One region of the Streptomyces sp. WI03-4A genome, then DNA from elsewhere that is predicted to be linked to it. Evidence: riboswitches for the same ligand, from Rfam matches in the RefSeq annotation. Region 1 holds a riboswitch; the other holds the start of a gene.
What was found. Region 1 has a riboswitch for thiamine pyrophosphate ahead of thiO (glycine oxidase ThiO). Riboswitches for the same ligand answer to the same signal wherever they lie in the genome.
Positions count from the first base shown of each region.

Region 2: linked by a shared signal. The riboswitch ahead of PV343_RS22255 (thiamine ABC transporter substrate binding subunit) and the one ahead of thiO (glycine oxidase ThiO) in region 1 are both predicted to bind thiamine pyrophosphate.

Region 1 is NZ_JARAUO010000040.1:19,334-22,534, forward strand. Features, by position in the region: gene PV343_RS31140 (Rv2175c family DNA-binding protein) at 1-65, opposite strand, end outside; gene PV343_RS31145 (NAD(P)/FAD-dependent oxidoreductase) at 186-1,418, opposite strand; gene PV343_RS31150 (hypothetical protein) at 1,451-1,801, opposite strand; TPP riboswitch at 1,854-1,965, shown strand; gene thiO (glycine oxidase ThiO) at 1,963-3,123, shown strand; gene thiS (sulfur carrier protein ThiS) at 3,120-3,201, shown strand, end outside.
Region 2 is NZ_JARAUO010000022.1:55,365-58,565, reverse strand. Features, by position in the region: gene rlmN (23S rRNA (adenine(2503)-C(2))-methyltransferase RlmN) at 18-1,124, shown strand; TPP riboswitch at 1,148-1,255, shown strand; gene PV343_RS22255 (thiamine ABC transporter substrate binding subunit) at 1,337-2,419, shown strand; gene PV343_RS22250 (iron ABC transporter permease) at 2,467-3,201, shown strand, end outside.

The sequences.
Region 1 (3,201 bases):
GCGATGTCGGGGAGGGTGAGCCAGGCGGGGACGAGAGCATCGATCTTTGCGTCAATCTCGGTCACGGGAACCAGCCTAGGCGCTCCGCCGGTCCGGCCGCGATGTGGCGTGGTGCGTCCGCGGGCGTCACGCGGGCGCCGTCGTGGCTGGTGGCGCCGTTCCCCGTGCCCCTCGCGGGGCGCCGGTCAGTCGGCCGTGGCGTCCTTCAGCGGGCGGGTCGGGTCGGGCAGGGCCTCGGGGTCCATGCGGCGGCCGGACTCGATCAGGCGGCGGCCCTGGGCCAGGTCGCGGGGCCTGCCGACGGCCAGCAGCGCCACCAGGCGGTCCTCGCGCAGCCAGCAGACGGTCCAGGCCGGGCTCGCCGGGTCGCCGCGCCACACCGTGCGGTCGGCCGCGGCGTGGTGGCCGGCGTACTGGACGAACCGGCCGAACTGCTCCGACCAGAAGTACGGCACCGGGTCGTAGGTCACCGGGAGCTCGCCCAGGACGTTCGCCGCGACCGTGCGCGGGCCCTGCAGGGCGTTGTCCCAGTGGTGGACGAGCAGCCGGGCGCCGTAGCGGGCCGAGGGGAAGGAGGCGCAGTCGCCGACCGCGTACACGTCCTCGGCCGAGGTGCGCAGGTGGGCGTCGGCCACCACCTCGCCGTCCGCGCCCAGCTCGATGCCGGAGCCGGCCAGCCAGCCGGTAGCCGGGCGGGCACCGATGCCGACGACGACGGCGTCCGCGGGCAGCCGTGTGCCGTCGGCGAGCTCCACCAGGCCGGGCTCGACGCGCTCCACGCGCGCGCCGGTGCGCAGCCCGGCGCCGCTGTCGGCGTACCAGGCGGTCATGCGCGCGGCGACCTCGGCGGGCAGGGCGCCGGCCAGCGGCCGGTCGGCGGCCTCCACCACGGTCACCTCGCAGCCGGCCTCGCGGGCGGCCGTGGCGAACTCGGCGCCGATCCAGCCGGCGCCGACGACCACGATGTGGTGCTGGGCCGCGAGGACGGGCCGCAGCCGCTCGGCGTCGTCCAGGGTGCGCAGCAGGTGCACGCCGGGCACGCCCTCGGTGCCCGGCAGCCGGACCGGCTCGGCGCCGGTGGCGAGCACCAGGACGTCGTACGCGACGGGGCCTGCCTCGGTGTCCAGTTCGTGGTCGGCGGGGCGCACGCCCAGCGCCTCGCAGCCGAGCCGCAGTTCGATGCCGAGGGACTCGAAGTCGACGTCGAAGGCGGAGCCCTCGGCCGTGCCGAGCAGCACGGCCTTGGACAGCGGCGGCCGGTCGTACGGCTGGTGGGGCTCGGCGCCGATCAGCGTGACCGTGCCCGTGTAGCCCTGCTCCCGCAGGGCCACGGCGGTCTGCACCCCGGCCATGCCGGCGCCGACGACGACCACGCGTCCCGGCTGTGACGTGCTCTGTTGCGGTGTCTGCTCGCTCACCCGATCACCATAGACAACTGACGAAACGTCAGTCAGGGGGCGTGCTCGGTGACCTGTTCCACAATGCTCGTCCCGGCCCCCGGCTGGGACTCCCACTCCCAGGTCTCCTCCAGCCGCACCCGCCCGTCCGGCAGCTCCACGACCGCCGACACGCAGTGCCCCGAGGAGGTGGTGCCGTCCCGCTTGAGCTGCACGTACCGGAAGTCCAGCCGGTCGCCCTCGCGGGTGCCGACCAGATGGCCGCGCACGACGTCGCCGCCGGTGTAATCGGCCCAGACGGCGCCGTCCCGCTCGTGGTACGCGAACCGGGTGCGCGTCCCCACCTGGCCCGGGGCCTGGTCCGCCACCGGCGCCAGGACGAGTCCGTCGAGCGAGCGGGCCATGCGCGGGGCTCCCTTACGAGTGACGTGCCGTGCGGGCTAGGGTGGCCACCGTACAAGCACTCGCGGGAGCCCGGACGCACCGGGCTGAGAGGGAGGCTGGCGGCCTCCGACCGTACGAACCTGATCCGGGTCATGCCGGCGAAGGGAGGGGCTGGACGCCCATGTCGTCACGTACGTCCGACGTCCTCGTCATCGGGGGCGGGATCATCGGTCTGGTCACGGCCTGGCGTGCCGTGCAGCGCGGGCTCGCCACGGCCGTGGTGGACCCCGAGCCCGGCGGCGGGGCCGCGCGGGTCGCGGCGGGGATGCTGGCCGCGGTCACCGAACTGCACTACGGCGAGGAGACGCTGCTCGCGCTGAACCTGGAGTCCGCCCGGCGCTACCCGGACTTCGCGGCCGAGCTGACCGAGCTGACCGGTCACGACCTCGGCTACCGCCGCTGCGGGACGCTCGCCGTCGCGCTGGACGCCGACGACCGCGCCCACCTGCGCGAACTGCACGCGCTCCAGCAGCGTTCGGGCCTGGAGTCGGAGTGGCTGTCGGGCCGGGACTGCCGGCGCCTGGAGCCGATGCTGGCGCCCGGTGTGCGCGGCGGCCTGCGGGTCGACGGCGACCACCAGATCGACCCGCGGCGGCTGGCGTCGGCCCTGGTGGCCGCCTGTGAGCGGGCCGGGGTGGTGTTCCACCGGGCGTGGGCCGAGCGGCTCGACGTCGTGCGGGACCGGGCCGCCGGGGTCACCACGGCGGACGGCACCGCGCTGGTCGCGGGCCGGGTGGTGCTCGCGGGCGGCAGCCTGAGCGGGCGTCTGGCGGGCGTGCCGGACGAGGTGCTGCCACCGGTGCGGCCGGTGAAGGGGCAGGTGCTGCGGCTGACCGTGCCCCGCCGCTGCGCGCCCTTCCTGAACCGGACCGTGCGGGCGGTGGTACGCGGCAGCCAGGTCTACCTGGTGCCCCGGGAGAACGGCGAGCTGGTGGTCGGCGCGACCAGCGAGGAGCTGGGCTGGGACACGACGGTGACCGCGGGGGGCGTGTACGAGCTGCTGCGCGACGCGCACGAGCTGGTGCCGGGGATCACCGAGCTGCCCCTCACCGAGACCCGGGCCGGTCTGCGCCCCGGCTCCCCGGACAACGCGCCGCTGCTCGGCCCGTCGGGGCTCGACGGGCTGCTGCTGGCCACCGGGCACTACCGCAACGGGGTGCTGCTCACCCCGGTCACCGGGGACGTGATGGCCGAGGTCCTGACGAGCGGGGAGCTGCCGCCCGAGGCCCGGCCGTTCACCCCCCGGCGCTTCGGCGCCGTCCTCGTGGAGCAGCCCGCATGAACATCTCCGTCAACGGGCGGCCGAGGCGGGTCGCCCCGGGCACCGCGCTGGACGCCCTCGTCAGGACCCTCACCGCGG
Region 2 (3,201 bases), on a different contig from region 1:
GCGACACTGGTAACGCCATGCCTAATCCCGGAGAACTCACCTTTGTCGCGCCGCGCGGAGCCAAGAAGCCGCCGCGGCATCTTGCCGATCTCTCGCCTGCCGAGCGCAAGGACGTCGTGGCCGAGATCGGTGAGAAGCCGTTTCGCGCCAAGCAACTGTCGCAGCACTACTTCGCGCGGTACGCGCACGACCCGGAGCAGTGGACCGACATCCCCGCCGGGGCGCGCGGCAAGCTGCAGGAAGCGCTGTTCCCCGAGCTGATGACCGTCGTGCGGCATCTGTCGACCGACCAGGGGACGACCCGCAAGACGCTGTGGCGGCTGTTCGACGGGACGCTGGTCGAGTCCGTGCTGATGCGCTACCCGGACCGGGTGACGATGTGCATCAGTTCGCAGGCCGGGTGCGGGATGAACTGCCCGTTCTGCGCGACCGGACAGGCGGGGCTCGACCGCAACCTGTCGACCGCCGAGATCGTGCACCAGATCGTCGACGGCATGCGCGCGCTGCGCGACGGCGAGGTGCCCGGCGGCCCCGCGCGGCTCTCCAACATCGTCTTCATGGGGATGGGCGAGCCGCTCGCCAACTACAAGCGGGTCGTGACGGCCATCCGGGCGCTCACCGACCCCGCGCCCGACGGGCTCGGGCTCTCGCAGCGCGGGATCACCGTGTCGACGGTCGGGCTCGTGCCGGCCATCCACCGGTTCGCCGACGAGGGCCTCAAGTGCCGGCTCGCGATCTCCCTGCACGCCCCCGACGACGAGCTGCGCGACACCCTCGTCCCCGTGAACACGCGGTGGAAGGTGCGCGAGGTGCTCGACGCCGGGTTCGAGTACGTGGAGAAGTCCGGGCGCCGGCTGTCCATCGAGTACGCCCTGATCCGCGACATCAACGACCAGGCATGGCGGGGCGACCGGCTGGGCCGGCTGCTCCGGGGCAGGCCGGTGCACGTCAACCTCATTCCGCTGAACCCGACGCCCGGGTCGAAGTGGACCGCCTCACGGCCCGAGGACGAGAAGGCCTTCGTCGAGGCCATCGCGGCGCACGGGGTGCCGGTCACCGTCCGGGACACCCGTGGTCAGGAGATCGACGGTGCCTGTGGTCAGCTCGCCGCCACCGAGCGGTAACCTGACCCGGTCAGTACATCTTCATATTCCGACAGGGGAGCGCCACAGCGCTGAGAGTGCGGCAACCGGGCCGCAGACCCTCTGAACCTCGCCCAGGTCATTCTGGGTAGGAAGTTCGGTCACCACTCAAGCTGTTGCGCCCTGCCCGGGCACCCTCGCGGAGCCCGGGCGGGGCCGCGTCTCTTCCTGGCCAACCCCCAGGAGGACAATCAGTGCACCACAAGACCTTCGTGGCCGCGGCGGCCGGGCTCGGCATGGTCACCATGTCCGCGCTCACCGGCTGCGGGTCGACGGACGCCAAGGAGTCCACGGACTCCAAGACCGTGACCCTGGTCAGCCACGACTCGTGGGCCGTCTCCAAGAACGTGCTCAAGGACTTCGAGAAGCGGTCCGGGTACAAGGTCAGGGTCCTCAAGAGCGGCGACGCCGGCCAGGCCGTCAACAAGGCGATCCTGACCAAGGACAACCCGCAGGGCGACGTCTTCTTCGGCGTCGACAACACCCTGCTGTCCCGTGCCCTCGACAACGGCCTCTTCCAGCCGTACGCGGCCAAGGGGCTCGGCACGGTCGGCGCCGAGTACCAGCTCGACAAGGCCAAGCACCGCGTCACCCCGATCGACTTCGGCGACATCTGCGTCAACTACGACAAGGCGTACTTCGGCGAGCACCGTCTGAAGCCGCCGCAGACCTTCGCCGACCTGGCCAAGCCCGCGTACAAGAACCTCCTCGTCACCGAGAACGCCGCCACCTCCTCGCCCGGCCTCGGCTTCCTGCTCGGCAGCGCCGCCAGCTACGGCGACCAGGGCTGGCCGGACTACTGGAAGAAGCTCAAGGCCAACGGCGTCAAGGTCGTCGACGGCTGGGAGCAGGCCTACTACCAGGAGTTCTCCGGCTCCTCGGAGGGCAAGAAGGCCGGCGGCGACCGCCCGCTCGTCGTGTCCTACGCCTCCTCGCCGCCCGCCGAGGTGATCTACGCCAAGAAGCGCCCCAGCACCGCCCCGACCGGCGTGGCGGGCGGCACCTGCTTCCGGCAGATCGAGTTCGCCGGGCTGCTGAGCAACGCGCACAACACCAAGGGCGGCAAGGCGCTCGTCGACTTCCTGCTCTCCAAGAAGTTCCAGCAGGACATGCCGCTGAACATGTTCGTGTACCCGGTGGTGAAGGGTGCGACCGTACCCGCCGAGTTCACCGAGTACGGGCCGGTCGCCAAGAACCCGGAGACCCTGGCCCCCGGGAAGATCGCCGCCAACCGTGACCAGTGGGTCAAGTCGTGGACGTCGCTCGTACTGAAGTAGCCCCCCGCGGGGGCGGCCGCACGAGGAGCGCGGCGCGGCTCGGCCTGATGGCCCTGCCCGTCGCGTTCTTCGCGGTGTTCTTCGCCTGGCCGGTGGCCGCGATCGTCGCGCGCGGACTGAAGGTGGACGGCGGCTGGCAGTTCGGCCGGATGGCGGACGTCGTCACCCAGCCGGACATCCGGCACGTGCTGTGGTTCACCACCTGGCAGGCCCTGGCCTCCACCGCGCTCACCCTGCTGCTCGCGCTGCCCGCCGCCTATGTCTTCGCCCGCCTCGACTTTCCCGGCAGACAGCTGCTGCGGGCGGTCGTCACCGTCCCGTTCGTACTGCCGACCGTCGTGGTCGGGACCGCCTTCCTCGCCCTCGTCGGGCGCGGCGGGCTGCTGGACGAACTGTGGGGCGTACGACTGGACACCACGGTCTGGGCGATCCTGCTGGCGCACGTCTTCTTCAACTACGCGGTCGTCGTCCGCACGGTGGGCGGGCTCTGGGCCCAGCTCGACCCCCGGCAGGAACAAGCGGCCCGGATGCTCGGCGCCTCCCCCCTGCACGCCTGGCGGAAGGTCACCCTGCCCGCGCTCGCGCCCGCCGTGGCCGCCGCCGCGCTGATGGTGTTCCTGTTCACCTTCACCTCCTTCGGCGTTGTGCAGATCCTCGGCGGTCCCACCTTCTCCACCCTCGAAGTGGAGATCTACCGGCAGACCTCCGAGGTCTTCGACCTGTCGACGGCCGCCGTCCTCACCCTCGTCCAGTTCGTCGCGGTCGGTGCGATCCTCGCCGTG